One region of the Leucobacter sp. GX0328 genome, then DNA from elsewhere that is predicted to be linked to it. Evidence: predicted binding sites of a transcription regulator. Region 1 holds the regulator's gene; the other holds the start of a gene.
The links. The regulator LexA, encoded in region 1, represses DNA repair genes until DNA is damaged. The targets are predictions, from matches to a motif close to TCGAACANNTGTTCGA.
Positions count from the first base shown of each region.

Region 1 (8,502 bases):
GATCAGCACGCCCGGCACGAACTCCATCGTGAAGGGCGCATCCGAAAGCTTGAGGTATTCGCCGACGAAGAAGCCGGTCGCGTCGTCGCCCCACTTCAGATCGAACGAGAAGACGAAGTAGCTGGCGGCCCATGCGAGCACCGCGGTGTAGTAGATCGCGATGAAGACGCAGATCAGCACTTGGAACCAGCCGAGGCCCTCGCCGAGCTTGCCCGCGAGGCGGCGCATCGCGAGCGGGGCCGAACCGCGGAAGCGGTGGCCGATCGCGTAGTCGAGGAAGAGGATCGGGATGCCCGCGGTGAGCAGTGCGACGATGTACGGGATCAGGAAGGCCCCGCCGCCGTTCTCGTACGCGACTCCGGGGAATCTCCAAATATTTCCGAGGCCGACTGCGGATCCGATCGCCGAGATGATGAATCCGATTTGGCCTGTCCACTCAGCACGCGGTGGCGCACTCTGAACAACAGTGTTCTGGCTCACGCTGTTTCGCTCCTATCGCAAAATTCGTACTCGGAAGAGCGTAGCACCGTGCAGCAAATTCCCAGCACTCATCCTTGACTTTGTACGGATCAGCTGAAAATGATACGAGATCTACTGGGCGTTCGATGGACGCACGCGCATGGAATCGACATGCTCCGCAATCGTCTCCGATGCGGCCCAGCGCTGCTGCAGCCGCACGAGGAGTGCCTGCATGCCAGCGCCGTCCGTGCCCGGCGCGAGCAGCAGATGCACATCGACCTCTGCCTGCAGCAACCGCGCCTCGGGGTCGCCCGGGAGCAGCGCGAGCGCGTCGAGCCCGGGGTCGCTCGATACCGAGACGAACGCCGCCCGCACCGCGGGGTCGGCCCAGGCCGGGAGCCTCCGCTCGCCGAGCGCCATCGCGCGCAGGGAGGGCCGGCGCACCCCGAACTCCTGATCGGCGGAGCCCGGATCGACGATGACGAGGTCGGTCTCCTCCTGCGCCGCGGCGACCGCGAGCTGCGGAGCGGGCACCGGGATCGGCCGGGCCTCCGGGTTCCAGCGGCGCATGGCATCGGTGGAGCTGAACGCCGGCATCACCGTGCGCCCGTCGGGGCCCGCGACGGTGACGATGGAGAGCTCCTGCGATTTCTCGACGACGCGCCCCTCGGGAGTGATGCCGGTGTCCCCGGCCTCGGCGAGCAGCGGCACCAGCAGCCTGACCTTCGAGATCTCCTGCAGCGCGGTCGCGTGCGCCTCGCCGAGCGCGTGCAGAGCGCCGGCCTGCTCCCCCGGCCCGGCCTGCACGAAAGCCTGCGCGGTCCGGCGCAGGGCCGCGACGGCTTCGGCGTACGCTGCGGGCGTCGAGCCGTCATCGTCGGCAAAGGCCGAACCATGATGGTCGAACGTGCGCCCTTCCCAGGGGAAGCCCGCCGAATCCGCCGAACCGCCCGGGACGAGGCTCGTCGGAACTCCGGTCGAGCGCGGGGCGTCGCCGGTGGAGGGGAGCTTCTTGATCGCCAAGGCGCTAGCGCCCCGCGACGTCCAGCGCGGCCGGGAGGGAGAAGGCGCCGTCGTAGAGCGCCTTGCCGATGATCGCGCCTTCGATGCCGAGCGGAACGACCTCTCGCAGCGCTGCCAGGTCATCGAGGCTCGAGATGCCGCCGGAGGCGATGACCGGGCGCGACGTGCGGCTGCACACCTGGCGCAGCAGCTCGACGTTCGGGCCGCGCATCATGCCGTCCTTCGTGACGTCGGTGACGACGTAGCGCGGGCACGCGGCTTCTTCGAGCCGTGCGAGCACGTCCCAGAGGTTGCCGCCGTCCTCGGTCCATCCGCGGGCGGCGAGGGTCTCGCCGCGAACGTCGAGTCCGACCGCGATCTGCTCGCCGTAGCGGGCGATCACCGCATGCGTCCATTCGGGGTTCTCGAGAGCGGCCGTACCGAGGTTCACGCGCCGCGCCCCCATTTCGAGCGCGGCTTCGAGGCTCGCGTCGTCGCGGATGCCGCCCGAGAATTCGATGTTCACCCGGCCGCCCGTGCGCTTGATGATCTTGCGTGCGACGGCCACGTTGCTCCCACGGCCGAACGCCGCGTCGAGGTCGACGAGGTGGATCCACTCGGCGCCCTGCTCGACCCAGTCGAGAGCGGCGTCGACGGGGCTGCCGTAGTTCTTCTCGGTGCCGGCCTCGCCCTGCGTGAGGCGAACGGCCTTGCCGTCGACCATATCGATGGCCGGCAGCAGCTGCAGCTTCGGGCCTTCGGCCAGTTCAGTCATGATGTGTGTTCGCTCCTTAGCGAGTCGCGTCGATTCGGAAATCCCGAGATCCAGTTGCGCAGCAGCCGGATACCGGCTTCGCCTGATTTCTCGGGGTGGAACTGGGTGGCGGTGAGGGGGCCGTTCTCGACGGCGGCGATGAACTTCTCGCCGTGCTCGGCCCAGGTGACGAGCGGCCGCACGGACGCGCCGCGGCCCTCGATCGTCCACTCCGTCGCCGCATTGCTGTGCACGAAGTAGAAGCGCTCGTCGGCGATGCCGTCGAAGAGCCGCGACCCCGCAGGGGCCTGCACCGTGCTCCAGCCCATGTGGGGCAGCACTTCGGCGCGGAGTTCGCGCACGGTTCCGGGCCACTGGCCGAGGCCGTCCGATTCGCGCCCGCGCTCGATACCGCGCTCGAACATCACCTGCTCCCCGACGCAGATCCCGAGCACCGGCCGCCCGCCGGCGAGCCGCCGGTCGATGAGCTCGTCGCCGCGCACCTCGCGGAGCTGCCGGATCACGGCGTCGAAGGCGCCGACGCCGGGAACGAGCAGCCCGTCCGCCTCGGCGACGGCCTTCGGGTCGCGTGTGAGGAGCGGCTCGGCACCGGCCTTCGCGAGGGCCTTCAGCACCGAGTGGACGTTGCCCGAACCGTAATCGAGCACGGCGACGCGTGCTCCGGTCACAGAGCGCCCTTCGTGGAGGGAATGCCGCTCTCGAGGGGGTCGACGGACTTCGCAGTGCGGAACGCGCGCGCGAACGCCTTGAACTCCGCCTCGGCGATGTGGTGCGGGTCGCGCCCCTCGACGAGCTTCAGGTGTACCGTGAGACGCGCGTTCAGCACGAGGGCCTCGAAGAAGTGGCGCACCATCGAACCGGTGAAGTGGCCGCCGATGAGGTGGAATTCGAAGCCCGCGGGCTCGCCCGAGTGCACGAGGTACGGCCGGCCCGAGATATCGACGACGGCCTGCGCGAGCGACTCGTCGAGCGGCACCGCCGCATCGCCGTACCGCATGATGCCGCGCTTGTCGCCGAGCGCCTCGAGGATCGCCTGGCCGAGCAGGATGCCCGTGTCCTCGACGGTGTGATGGACGTCGATATGCACGTCTCCCTGCGCGCGCACCGCGAGGTCGGTGCGCGAATGCTTGGCGAACGCCGTCAGCATGTGGTCGAAGAACGGGACGCCGGTGTCGATATCCGAGACTCCGGTGCCGTCGAGATCGATGCTGAGGGAGATCTGCGACTCGCTGGTCGAGCGCTCGATCGAGACGGTGCGTGCAGCTGATGTCATGGGCAACAGTCTAGTGCGACGGGGCGCGACGATGCCTCGGAGCGGCAGCGCGGGACCCGGATCGAAACGCCGGAGGGCTGCACTACCGTTCGAGCCGCGAGATCGCGTCGATCAGCGCGCTCGTCTCGGTCTCGGTGCCGACCGTGAGCCGCAGGTGCCCGTCGATGCCGAGGTTGCGGATCAGGATGCCTTGGGAGAACAGCGTCTCGAACACCGCGTCGGGGTCGTCGAAGCCGCCCACGAGGAGGAAGTTCGCGCCCGACGGGTGCACGCGGTAGCCGAACTCGGTGAGGGCCGCGGCGAGGCGTTCGCGCTGCTCGCGGATGTCGGCGACCGTGGCGAGCATCTCGCCCGAATGGCGGATCGCCGCGGTGGCGGCCGCCTGCGTCAGGGCCGAGAGGTGGTAGGGCAGACGCACGAGGCGCAGCGCGTCGATCACCGCAGGATCCGCGGCGAGGTAGCCGAGCCGCACCCCAGCGAACGCGAACGCCTTGCTCATGGTGCGCGACACCAGCAGTCGGTGACGCCCCGGCAGCAGCGTGATGGCGCTCTCGCCGCGGTCGTCGAACTCGCGGTACGCCTCGTCGACGATGAGCATGCCGTCGAAGGCGTCGTAGGCGGCGCGCACGGTGTCGATATCGAGGCGGGTTCCGGTCGGGTTGTTCGGGCCGCAGATGATCGCGATGTCGGGCCGTTGCTCGCGCAGAGTCTCGGCCACGAACTCGGGCGTCAGCGCATACCCCTCGGGGCGCTCGATCGGCACCCAGGCGGTGTCGGTGCCCGACGCGAGCAGGGGGTACATGGAATAGGTCGGGGTGAAGCTCAGCAGCGACCGGCCCGGGCCGCCGAAGGCCTGGAGGATCTGCTGCAGCACCTCGTTCGAGCCGTTCGCGGCCCAGAGCTGCTCCGAGGCCAGCCCGTGACCGAGGTACCCGGCGAGCGCATCGCGGAGTTCGGTGAACTCGCGGTCGGGGTAGCGGTTCACCGAGCGGACCGCTCGAGCGAGCGATTCGGCGATGTCGGCGACCACGGCCTCCGGCAGCGGATGGGTGTTCTCATTGACGTTCAGGCTGATCGGCACCGGATCCTGGGGGGCGCCGTACGGCGCCTTGCCGACGAGCGTGCTGCGGAGCGGGAGGTCACTGAGACTGGTCACCCTCACCATTCTAGGGTCGACCCGCGCTCACTCCGCCGAGTCCACGGGGAAGCCGAGCTCGGCGCCGGAGACGACCGAGGCGGAGTGCGCGTAGCGCAGCGGCACGGCGATCGCCTCGCCGGCCTGGACGCCGGACCCCTGGAGCTGGTTGAGCTGCACGATCTCGGCGACGAGATCGCGCGGATCCTGCGTCGGGTCGAGTTCGGTCGCGAGCGACCAGAGGGTTGCGCCCGGCTGCACCACGACGTACTGGAACTCCGCATCGCCGGCGGCGTTCGACGCCTGCGCCTCGGGGGCCGCGAATGCCGCGACGAAGGCCAGCAGCGCCGCCACCAGCACCGTCGCGAACGAACCGAACACGACCCGGCCGCGCCGGGTCAGGCGGAGCTTGGGGGCCTCGTGCGAGATCACTGCGCTCATGTCTGGGTTCCTTCCTGGTGCATCCGCCTACGCGAACATCTGTTTCGAATATATCTTCGAACGATCGAAAACGCAACGATTCTTCGAATACGTGTTCCGATCGCCTTTCGCGACACTCGAACATATGTTTGCCAGTGATCGAGCGGGGCCGCTAGGGTTTCGAAGCAACGGGATCACTGAAACAGCACCCACTGACATTCACGGTCCCGCCGCCAGTCCCGTCGATCGGCGCAGGCATTCCCGCAACGGAAGGATCGCGATGAGCACCTCGGATACGCCGCCGCAGGGTCGCAGGCTGAGCGAGAAGCAGCAGGCGATCCTGGAGTACATCTGCCGCACCGTCGAGTCCCAGGGCTACCCGCCGAGCATGCGCGAGATCGGCGACGCCGTCGGCCTCTCGTCGCTGTCGAGCGTGACCCATCAGTTGAGCCGCCTCGAGCTCGCGGGGTATATCCGCCGCGACCCGAACCGGCCCCGCGCGCTCGAGATCCTCATCGAACTCGCGAGCACGAGCTCGGCCATCGCCGATGCGCCGTCGCAGCAGGCGGAGGAGGCGGCGTACGTGCCCCTCGTCGGTCAGATCGCCGCCGGTGTGCCGATCACCGCCGAGCAGCAGGTCGAAGAGCTCGTACCGCTGCCCCGGTCGCTCGTCGGCGACGGGCAGCTGTTCATGCTGAAGGTGGTCGGCGATTCCATGATCGACGCCGCGATCTGCGACGGCGACTTCGTGGTCGTCCGGCAGCAGCGCGAGGCCGAGAACGGCGACATCGTCGCGGCGATGCTCGACGGCGAGGCGACGGTGAAGGTGTTCCGCCGCCGGGACGGCCATACCTGGCTGCTCCCCCGCAATAGCGCGTTCGAGCCGATCCTCGGCGACTACGCCGAGGTGCTCGGCAAGGTCGTCGCGGTATTCCGCTCGGTCTGATCGCTCCTCGGCCCCTGCACGGCGCGTCGGGCGATGTCTCCGGCCGCGCGACCCGGGGCCTCGCCCGACGGGAAGGCCGGGGTCGGTGACCCTACTCCCCGCCCTCCGGCTGCGCTTCCGCAGCGGCGCGGGCCGCGGGCGCGAGCGCGTCGAGGATGCGCCCGATCGCCGCGTCGTCGTGCGCAGCGGTCGCGAACCACGCCTCGAACGCGCTCGGCGGCAGATTCACGCCGCGGTCGAGCATGGCGTGGAAGAAGGCCGGATAGCGCCACGCCTCCTGAGACCGCATCTGGGCGTAGTCGCGCGGGGCGCTCGGGAAGTCGCCGAACACCGGCGCGAGCAGCGTGCCCGCGCGCTGCACCCGGTGCGGCACTCCGGCCGCATCGAGCGCGCTCGCCAGACCCGCGGCGATCGCGTCCGCGGCACGGCCGAGACGCGCGTAGGCGTCGTCGTCGGCGAGGCGCAGCGTCGCGAGGCCCGCCGCGACGGCCACCGGGTTGCCCGACAGCGTGCCGGCCTGGTAGACGGGCCCGAGGGGCGCGAGCAGATCCATGAGCTCGGCCCGACCGCCGAGGGCCGCGAGCGGGAGGCCGCCGCCGACCACCTTGCCGAAGGTGAACAGGTCGGGCGCGATCCCTGGCGCCACCGTCGCCGATTCGATGCCCCAGTACCCCGATGGGCCCGAGCGGAAACCGGTGAGCACCTCGTCGAGGATGACGAGCGCGCCGTGCGCGTGCGCGAGGCGGATCATGGCCTCGGTGAAGCCGGGGGCGGGCGGCACGATACCCATGTTCGCCGCCGCGGCCTCCGAGATCACCGCGGCGATGCGGTCGCCGTGCTCGGCGAAGGCGGCCTCGAGCACGGCGACGTCGTTGTAGGGCAGCACCAGCGTCTGCGCGGCCGTCTGGGCAGTCACGCCCGCGGAGCCCGGCAGCGCGAGCGTCGCGAGCCCCGACCCGGCTTCCGCCAGCAGCCCGTCCGAGTGCCCGTGGTAGTGCCCGGCGAATTTGATGATCAGGGGCCTGCCCGTCGCGCCGCGGGCGAGGCGGATCGCCGTCATCGTGGCCTCGGTGCCGGTCGAGACGAGGCGCACCCGCTCCACTTCGGGAACGCGTCGCACGATCTCCTCGGCGAGTTCGGCCTCCTCGGGGGCCGATGCGCCGAAGCCGAGCCCGCGCGCCGCCGCGCGCTGCACCGCGGCCACCACATCGGGGTGGGCGTGCCCGAGGAGTGCCGGCCCCCACGACGCGACCAGGTCGACGTACTCGTTGCCGTCTGCATCGACGACCAGCGGCCCGGCCCCCGAGACGAGGAAGCGCGGAGTGCCGCCGACGGAGCCGAAGGCGCGTACGGGCGAGTTCACGCCGCCCGGGATGACCCGCGCGGCCCGCTCGGCGAATCGGGCGCTCGACGCGACGTCCCGGCTCATCGCAGCCACCCCGCGAGTTCGACGGCGAAGTAGCTGAGGACGGCGTCGGCCCCCGCGCGTTTGATGCTCAGCACCGATTCCTCGATCGCGCGGCGACGATCGAGCCAGCCGTTCGCGGCGGCCGCTTCGATCATCGCGGCCTCCCCCGACACCTGGTAGGCCCAGACGGGCACCGGGCTCTCGGCGGCGACCTCCGCGAGCACGTCGAGGTACGACATCGCGGGCTTCACCATCACGAAATCCGCGCCCTCGTCGAGATCGAGGCGCGCTTCGCGCAGACCCTCGCGCCGATTCGCCGGATCCTGCTGGTAGCCGCGGCGGTCGCCGACGAGCTGGGATTCGACGGCATCGCGGAACGGCCCGTAGAACGCCGAGGCGTACTTCGCGGAGTACGCGAGCAGGGCCGTCTCCTCGTGGCCCGCGCCGTCGAGCGCCTCGCGCACCGCGGCGACCTGGCCGTCCATCATGCCCGAGAGCCCGAGCACCGCGGAGCCCGCGTCGGCCTGCGCGACGGCGATCGAGCGGTAGCGTTCGAGCGTGGCGTCGTTGTCGACTCCGCCGTCGGGGTCGAGCACGCCGCAGTGCCCGTGGTCGGTGAACTCGTCGAGGCACAGGTCGGTCTGCACGACGAGCGCGTCGCCGACCTCGGCCGTCACGGCGCGGGCGGCCGCGTTGAGGATGCCCTGGGGGTCATCGGCGGCTCGACCGAGGGCGTCCCGCTTCTCGGGGATGCCGAAGAGCATGATGCCGCCGATACCGGCCTCGGCCGCTTCCGTTGCGGCCCGGCGCAGCGAATCGAGCGTGTGCTGCGAGGTGCCGGGCATCGACGGGATCTCGCGCGGGCTCGCGATGCCCTCGCGCACGAACGCCGGCAGGATCAGCTCGGCGGGGTGCAGGCGGGTCTCGGCCACGAGCCTGCGCAGGGCGGGGGTGCGCCGCATGCGTCTCGGCCTGATGGTGGGTGCGTGGGTCATGGTGCGGTGTTCCTGTTCGCGGTGGTGGGTTCGGCGGAGGGGTGCGGTGCGCCCGGGCCCGTGATGCGCGCGGCGAGCAGCTGCTCCGC
Region 1 covers NZ_JBSGPC010000002.1:313,456-321,957, reverse strand. Annotated here, with positions in the region: gene ACUYTF_RS09695 (sodium-dependent transporter) at 1-480, opposite strand, end outside; gene ACUYTF_RS09690 (SseB family protein) at 592-1,482, opposite strand; gene priA (bifunctional 1-(5-phosphoribosyl)-5-((5-phosphoribosylamino)methylideneamino)imidazole-4-carboxamide isomerase/phosphoribosylanthranilate isomerase PriA) at 1,487-2,236, opposite strand; gene hisH (imidazole glycerol phosphate synthase subunit HisH) at 2,233-2,904, opposite strand; gene hisB (imidazoleglycerol-phosphate dehydratase HisB) at 2,901-3,509, opposite strand; gene ACUYTF_RS09670 (histidinol-phosphate transaminase) at 3,592-4,674, opposite strand; gene ACUYTF_RS09665 (hypothetical protein) at 4,693-5,085, opposite strand; gene lexA (transcriptional repressor LexA) at 5,345-6,010, shown strand; gene ACUYTF_RS09655 (glutamate-1-semialdehyde 2,1-aminomutase) at 6,102-7,439, opposite strand; gene hemB (porphobilinogen synthase) at 7,436-8,413, opposite strand; gene ACUYTF_RS09645 (uroporphyrinogen-III synthase) at 8,410-8,502, opposite strand, start outside.

Region 2 (8,502 bases), on a different contig from region 1:
GGCGTATCGACGGCCACCGTCTCGCGAGCCCTTTCCGGACGCGGCGCCGTCTCGGCGGCGGCGAAGCAGCGCGTCGAACGCGCTGCCGCCGAACTCGGTTATGTGGTCTCTTCCAATGCTTCGAGCCTCGCTAGCGGTCGCACCCGGAACGTCGGCGTGCTCATGCCCGTGCTCGACCGCTGGTACTTCACCACAGTGCTCGCCGGCGCGCAACAAGCACTGCTCCACGCGGGGTACGACGTCACGCTGTACAGCCTCGAAGGGGCGCATGGCGAACGCAGTCGGGTATTCGAGCATTTCCTCCTGCGGCAGCGCGTCGATGCCGTGATCGCCATCGCGCTCGAGCTCAGCCCCGAAGAGGTCGCGCGCCTCCACCAGATCGGCAAGCCACTGGTCGGCGTCGGCGGTCCGATGCCGGGGGCGCCCTCGCTCGCAGTCGACGATATCGCCATCGCACGGCTCGCGACCCAGCACCTCATCGCTCTCGGTCACGAGCGCATCGGCCACATCGGAGGCGGCCCCGAGTTCGATGCCGACTTCCATCTGCCGCTCCGTCGCCAGCAGGGATTCTCAGACGCTCTGGGAGACGCCAACCTCGCCCCGAACCCGGCGCTCGTGCGCGATGCTGATTTCACGATCGAGGGCGGATACCGGGCCGCGAAGCAGCTTCTGGGGCTGCCCTACCGCGAACGGCCGACGGCGATCTTCGCTGCATCCGACGAAATGGCCATCGGCGCGATACTCGCAGCGCGCGATCTCGGCCTCGACGTTCCCACCGATATATCTATCGTCGGAGTCGACGACTACGACCTCTCTGATTTCTTCGGACTGACCACGGTCGCTCAGTTCCCGCGCGAACAGGGAGCCCGGGCTGCTCAGCTGCTCCTCGACCAACTCGCGAACGGCTCGGCCCCGATCGATACCGCGCTTCCATTCGAGCTGCGCGTGCGTTCATCGACTACACGACCGCGCTCGTAGCACCCGCAGCGTCCGCCTGAACGAAGCCGGCATCGCACCGCTGTGCACCCCCGACTCGAACAGCATTCACCGGGCCCAAGCCGGGAGCTCGAGCCGATGCAGGGGCGGCCTACGTCGCAGCCTCTTGCGCGGCGAGCAGAGCGGCACCGACGATTCCGGCATTATTGCGCAGGCGGGCCGGAATAACCGGCACCGATACTCCTGCGAAGGGAAGGTATTCGTCTGCCGCTTTGCTGATGCTGCCGCCGAGTACGAATCGATCCGGATTCATGGTCGTCTCGAGGTGCTGGAGGTAGCGTTCCACGCGCGACGCCCACTCGGCCAGCGTGATCCCTTCCCGCTCGATCACCTTCGCTGCGGCGTGGCGCTCGATGATCGGATGGCCGTCGAACTCGATGTGCCCGAGCTCGAGGTTCGGGACGAGCGCGCCGTCGTAGATGAGCGCCGAACCGATACCGGTGCCGAACACCAGCACGAGCGTGGATCCGTCGAGGCCGGCGGCTTCTCCGAATACGACCTCAGCGAGACCGGCTGCGTCGGCATCGTTCACGACGCGGCAGTGCGCCCCTGCGGCCTCCGAGATCAATGCGGTGGCATCAGTACCGATCCAGCTCTTATCGACATTCGCTGCTGTACGCATGATTCCGCCGCGCACGACACCGGGCAGGGTCACTCCGACGGGAATGCGCGCCTCGGCCGAGATCAGATCGCCCGCGACGAGCTCGGCACGAATCGCCTCGACCATGATTCCCACCTCACGGGCAATATCCGCAGGCGTGCCGCCGATGGGGGTGGGCACCTTATGCCGGGACGTGAGCTTCTCACCGGTTTCCGTGTCGACTCCGGCCCCCTTGATTCCAGTGCCGCCGACGTCGAGTCCGATCGCAGGATGAATTTGCGCCATGATCTCAGATTTTACTGCACTTCTCTCGCCGCCACCGCAGCGGCGCCGCGTGTCACAAGCGCGCCCTGCATCAGGCCTCGCGCAGCCCCGCGTCCCAGAATTCGCGCAGCTGCACGCTCTTGCGGGCCGCGATCGCATCCCACTCGGCGTCGGTCGTCGAGCTGTCGGCGAAGTCCGACGGCACCTTGAAGATCTGCAGCGTCGCCCCGAACTTCGCGCACAGAGCCGCGTAGGCGTAACCCTCCATGTCGACGAGCGCCGCGCCGAGGCCCGCGATGCGGGTGCGCTGCTCGTCGTTCTTCACGAACTGGTCGCCGGTAGCCATGACGGCGGTGCGCACCTCGGGCAGCACGACCTCGCCCGAGGGCCGCAGCAGCGGCGACGGCAGCGAATAGTCGTGCTGCACGAGCCCCGTCACCTGGTACACGGTGTCGAGGTCGAGACGGGCGGCGCCGTCGCCGACGACGCCCGCAGTGCCGAGCACGACGACGCGCTCCACGCCGCCCTCGGCGAGCGCCGCCGCGAGCGAGACGGCGGCGTTGACCTTGCCGACGCCCGTCACGCAGTGCTCGACGTCGGCGAACGCCGTCGCCTCATCGGCGTGCGCGAACACCAGCAGGGTGCCGGTCTCCGTCACCTGCTGCGGTACCGACTGCGTCATATCGTTCTCCCCACCCCGACCCGCGGGCGTGCTCGCGCCGAACTATCGAGAACACCCGGCACTGGCTTTTATCGAAACAATGTTCTAAACTAGCATGCTGGGCACGAAACCGACCCGCGTTTTCCGCCCTCGAGCATCTCTCGCCATTCTCACGAGCAGCTGCCGGGGCGACGAAGAATCGACTCCCGCGACGGTCGCTCCGACCCCAGCGCGCATCTGAAATGCTGCGCGAATCGGCGCCTGAACGGCTCCGGCGGCAGAAGCGTCACGCACGCCCTGCACCGCCGGCCCGCCAGCGCCAGCGCCTCCGCGACCCCGCGAGATGCGCCCCACCCCACCGCTCGCCGGCGTCGTCGCCCCGAGCAGGTATCGAAAGGACACCCCATGACGACACCACCACGCATCAGATCCATAACCGCGCACGCGGGCATCGCCGCCCCGAGCCGCACGCCGTACCACTCGCTCGGCGACGGCGAGATGGTCATCCCCGACTGGGCGCAGCGCCGCTCGGTCTACCGGGCCTCGGGCCGCACGCTCTACCTCGTCGACACCGACAGCCTGGGCGCGGCCGAGGGCGACCTCACCCACCTGGACCGTTCGGGCTGGGAGGTGCAGGTCGCCGAGCACGCCGACGGGCACGGGGCGCGCATCGCGCTCACCCGTCGCGGCATCGCCCACGCGGCGTAGGCGCACCGATGATGCCCGGCCCTCCGGCCGCGCGCCGCCACACGGGGTAACACTCGTCGACGCGGCGCGCGGGCCGCCCCTACACTGGCGGCATGAGCGATGTCGAACTTGCCGAGGTCGAGAGCTTCTCCCTCGACCACACCCGCGTGCTGGCCCCCTACGTCCGCCTGATCGGCGTCGAACGCGGCCCGAGAGGCGACGCGATCTCGAACTACGACATCCGTCTCGTGCAGCCGAACGCCGCCGAGATTCCGACCGCGGGCCTGCACACGATCGAGCACACGATCGCCGGTCTGCTGCGCACCCGCTTCGACGGCCTCATCGACATCTCCCCCTTCGGCTGCCGCACCGGCTTCCACCTCATCGCGTGGGGCGAGCCGACCCCCGCCGAGGTCGCCGCCGCCATCAAGAGCTCCCTCGAAGACATCGCCGAGCGCGTCACCTGGGCAGACGTGCCCGGCACGACCGCCGAGAGCTGCGGCAACTACCGCGACCACAGCCTGCACTCGGCCCGCGAATGGGCGCGCACCGTGCTCGAGCAGGGCATCAGCCTCGACGCGTTCGACCGGTCTCAGCTCGCCTGAGGCCGGGCCGTCGCAGGCGCCGAGACGCAGCGGCTCCCTCCAGGGATCGCCGAGCGCCCGACGCCGCTTCAGTCCGCTTCGAAGATGCGCGGGGAACGGCCGTGGCGGCGTTCGTAGTCGGCGATCAGTTCGAACTCCTCGACCGCCTGCCCCCGGTGCAGGCGCTCGAGATAGGGCAGCAGCCACTCCCCTTTCGCGTTCACGAAGTGCTCCGCCCATTCGGGCGATAGCGCCTCGTCGAGCGAGAGGCACGATCCATGTGCCCCGTGGGCGTCGCCCTCCGAGACGCCCACTCTCACCGGTAACGGCACGATGCTGAGGTCGACCGAGTACGGATGCACGTACAGGGCATCGGGGTCGCGCACGAGACGGTTCGACGCGAGCTTCAGATACCGGCGCATCTGCGTCCCCACGCTCGTCTTCGTGCGCGCTCGGGCCTGCCGGGACGGAGCATCGCCCTCACCCGGCCGACGCGTTCAGGCGGGTGCGCGCTTCTCGAGCGCGGGCGCGCACGGCGTCGGCATCGAGCACGAGGTGGCGGCCGTCGGCGTACACGTGCCGTCCGCCGATGAACACGTGTCGCACGTCGGCGCCGGTCGCGGCGAAGCCGAGATGCGCGACGAGTGCTTCGGGCACGGCTGCGAGGTCGAGCGGCGCCGCAGCTGTGCCGGTGACGTCGAGCGCGATGACGTCTGCGAGGCGGCCTGCTTCGAGGGCGCCGGAGTCGGGGAAGCCGATCGCTTCGGCGCCCCTCCGCGTCGCGATGTCGAGCACATCGGCCGCGCGCACGATCGCGGCATCATGGTGCGCACCGCGCTGCAGAATCGAGGCGGTCTTGACCTCCTCGAACAGGTCGAGGGAGTTGTTGCTCGCGACCGAGTCGGTGCCGAGCGCGAGCCGCACCTGAGCACCCTGCATCTCGGGCAGCGGCGCGATGCCGTTGCCGAGCTTCAGGTTCGAGACCGGGTTATGGCTGATCGATACACGGGCCTGGGCGAAGCGCTCGATCTCGGGCCCGGTCAGGTGCACGCAGTGGGCGGCGTGCACGTCGGCGTCGAAGAAGGCGAGCGAATCGAGGTAGACGCCCGGAGTACTGCCGTACTGCTCGGTGATCTGCTCGACTTCGGCGCGCGACTCCGAGATGTGCGTGTGGATCGGGATGCCGAGCCGTAGGGCGCGCTCGCGCACGTCGCGCAGGAAGTCGGGCGTGCAGGTGTACGGCGCATGCGGAGCATAACCGACCCGCACCTGCGGGTCGGCCGCGTAGAGCTCCGCGAGCCGCTCCGTCTCGGCGAGCACGTCGGCACCCGTCCAGCTCGAAACGCCGGGGAAGGCGACATGGTCGACGTTCGAGCAGGCGAGCCCGGCGAAGACGCGCATGCCGACGTCTCGCACCCGTTCGATGAGCGCCTCGTCCCAGTAGTACATGTCGGCGAACGCGACGGTGCCCGTCTCGATCATCTCGAGCATGGCGAGGTCGAGCCCCGCCGCGAGATCGTCGTGCGTGAGCTGCTGCTCGATGCGCTGCACCGTCGCGAGCCAGGGCATGAATCCCTCGTCGTCGGAGACCGCGCGCTGCAGCGTCATGGCCGAGTGGGTGTGCCCGTTGACGAGGCCGGGCATGAGCACGTGCCCCGGCAGGTCGAGCACGGGTGCTCCCTGCGCCGCGCCGTCTCGCCGCGGCCCCGCGTAGGCGATGCGCCCATCGGCGTCGAATGCGAGTTCGGCATCGGCGATCGGGCCCTCGGGCGTCAGCATCGCGTCGGCGCGCAGCGTCATCGTCTCGGATGTCATACGACCATCATCGCCGTTCGAGGCCCGGAACGCCGCATCCGAGCACTCCGACGGGCCGGTGCACGGTCACGGGCCGGTGGGCGGCGGATCAGGCGCCGAGGCGCCGCTGCCGCGTCGAGTAGTCGCGCAGGGCGCGCAAGAAGTCGACCTCGCGCAGGTCGGGGTAGAGCGCCTCGACGAAGTAGAACTCGGAGTGCGCGGACTGCCAGATCATGAAGTCGGAGAGGCGCTGCTCGCCCGAGGTGCGGATGACGAGGTCGGGGTCGGCCTGCCCGCGCGTCCACAGGTGCTCGCCGATCTCCTCGGGGGTGAGGCGCTCGGCGAGGGTGTCGATCGTGCCGCCTTCGGCCTGGTGCTCCGCGATCACGCTGCGCACGGCCTCCGCGATCTCGCTGCGCCCGCCGTATCCGACCGCGAGATTCACGTGCAATCCCGTATGGCCGGCGGTCTTCTCCTCGGCTGCGGCGAGCGCGCTCACGAGCCCTTCCGAGAGACCCGCGCACGAACCGACGTGCTTCACTCGCCAGTGCTCGTTCTCGGAGAGCTGCTCGGCGAGCTCGCCGATGATGCCGAGCAGGTCGTCGAGCTCCTGGCGATCCCTGGCTCTCAGATTGTCGGCCGAGAGCAGGTAGAGGGTGACGGTGCGCACGCCGGCCGCTTCGGCCCAGCCGAGCAGCTCGGGCACTTTGCGGGCGCCGGCGCGATGCCCGTAGGCCGCCCGCTCCTGCAGCCGCTGCTTCGCCCAGCGCCGGTTGCCGTCGACGATCATGGCGATGTGCTGCGGCACGCGGCCCGGGTCGATCTCGCGGCGCAGCCGTCGCTGATAGAGCCGGTAGAGAAAACCGGTGCGCGGCGTCGACTGCTCAGCTGTCACTCTCAGAGTGTATCGCCCGCGGGCTGCGCTGCTGCCCTGCGTCGCCCGCGCGCGAACCTGGTGAGACCCTACATATATGCACCGCTGGGACTGTGGCCTCCATACACTCGAGGCATGACCCCACGCGGCAGCACCGATCACGATGGCCCCCGGCGCGATCGCGCCGATCACCTCGGCTCCGACCGATCGGGCACCGCCCCCGACCCCCTCTCGCTGCCGCTGCTCGACGATGCGCTCGAACAGCGGGAGACGGTCGAGGCGAAGCCGCGCTGGCGCGGCTGGATCCATACCGGCATGTTCCCGATCACGATCGCCGCCGGCATCGTGCTCATCTGCCTCGCGCACGGCCCGATCGCGAAATGGGCATCGGCGGTCTACATGCTCTCGAGCATGCTGCTCTTCGGCGTCTCGGCGCTCTACCACCGCTTCAACTGGAAGCCGCGCACGAAACTCGTGTTCAAACGCCTCGACCACGCGAACATCTTCATCCTGATCGCGGGCACCTACACGCCGATCGCCCTGCTCGCCCTGCCGCTCGACCAGGGCGTGCTGCTGCTCGTGCTGGTGTGGGTGGGGGCGCTCGTCGGCATCGGGTTCCGCGTCTTCTGGGTCTCGGCGCCGCGCTGGCTGTACGTGCCGCTGTACGTGCTGCTCGGGTGGGCGGCGGTCATGTTCCTCGTCGACATCTACCGAGCGAGCCCCGCAGCCATGGTGCTCATCATCGTGGGCGGTCTGCTCTACACCTTCGGCTCGGTCGTCTACGGCTTCAAACGCCCGAACCCGGTGCCGGGCGTGTTCGGGTTCCACGAGATCTTCCACGCGCTCACCGTGCTCGCGTTCCTCTGCCACTGGACGGCGGCGCTGCTCGTCGCGCTCGACCCCGTCTACCTGCGGTAGCCTCACGCTGTGATCCCTGGGGATCCGCACCCCTGCCTCTCTCGCCCCCTCGTTCGCGTGGAGCCCGGTGCACCACTGGAGCCCTCGGGGCGGTGAACCGGGCTCCACGACTTCGGAGACGCGCGGGCGCGACGGGCAAAGTAGGCGCAGTGGGCGCGGGAGTCGTTCTCAGCCGAGGCCGAAGCGAACGACGGTGCGGGCGACCCAGCGCTCGAGCAGCTCCTCGCCATGGCGCGCGAGGTCGGGCCCGAGCTGCTCGAAGATCTCGGCGCTGATCAAGCCGATGAGCCCGGTCCAGGCTTCGATCGCGTCGGCGGCGAAGCCAGGCGCCTCGAACGCGAGCCGCGCGAACTGCGGGAACGAGTGCTGAGCGTCGAGATCCGCCACTCCCGCGGCGAGCACCGACGCGAGGGCCGGACTCACCCGCGGGCCGTCGGGGTCGCGTCTCGCGGCGCTCCCGCCGGCGAGCGCCCCCACGAACATCGCCATGACGCGCGTGCCGGGCGAGGTCGTCTCTCCGGCAGGCGCCTCGTAGCCGGGCACCGGCGATCCGTACAGTAGCGCCCACGATGCCGGCTGGGCGATCGCCCACTCGCGCATGGCCCGTGCGAGTCGCCCGAGCCGCGTCGCATCGTCGGCGCCGGCGGGGCCCTCCGGCCGCAGCCCGACGTCGATGCCGGCTTCGACGTGGCGGGCGAGCTCGGTGTAGGCGTCGACGACGAGCAGCGTGAGCAGCGCGTCGCGGTTGGCGACGTGCCGGTAGATCGCCGACGACGCGACGCCGAGGCCGCGGGCGATCTCCCGCACTGAGAGCGCCGCGGCTCCCTTCTCCGCGAGCTGCGCCCTGCCGTGCCGCACGATGCCCGCGCGCATCAGGGATCGCGCTTCTGCGTGCGTGCGACGTGGGCGATCCATGGCTTCATGATGCCAGCGTCGGGCTGCTCGCGCAATTCAGAGATCACTGCTCTTGATTTTGTCGAGCCCTTCACGTAGATTCGTTCTCGAAATTCAGAGAGCACTGATCACAGAACATGGAGCACCATGCACTATCTCATCACTGGAGCCGGGCAGATCGGACGCCAGCTCGCCGCCGACCTCTCCGGGAGCGGACACGACGCGACCA
Region 2 covers NZ_JBSGPC010000001.1:1,758,953-1,767,454, reverse strand. Annotated here, with positions in the region: gene ACUYTF_RS07975 (substrate-binding domain-containing protein) at 1-978, shown strand, start outside; gene ppgK (polyphosphate--glucose phosphotransferase) at 1,088-1,882, opposite strand; gene ACUYTF_RS07965 (phosphorylase family protein) at 1,953-2,543, opposite strand; gene ACUYTF_RS07960 (hypothetical protein) at 2,928-3,230, shown strand; gene ACUYTF_RS07955 (S-ribosylhomocysteine lyase) at 3,323-3,814, shown strand; gene ACUYTF_RS07950 (hypothetical protein) at 3,883-4,227, opposite strand; gene ACUYTF_RS07945 (amidohydrolase family protein) at 4,274-5,608, opposite strand; gene ACUYTF_RS07940 (isoprenyl transferase) at 5,697-6,482, opposite strand; gene trhA (PAQR family membrane homeostasis protein TrhA) at 6,597-7,379, shown strand; gene ACUYTF_RS07930 (WHG domain-containing protein) at 7,548-8,294, opposite strand; gene ACUYTF_RS07925 (NAD-dependent epimerase/dehydratase family protein) at 8,421-8,502, shown strand, end outside.
Region 2: a site for LexA is predicted at 2,615-2,630, ahead of ACUYTF_RS07965 (phosphorylase family protein). Genes of this name have one in related genera too.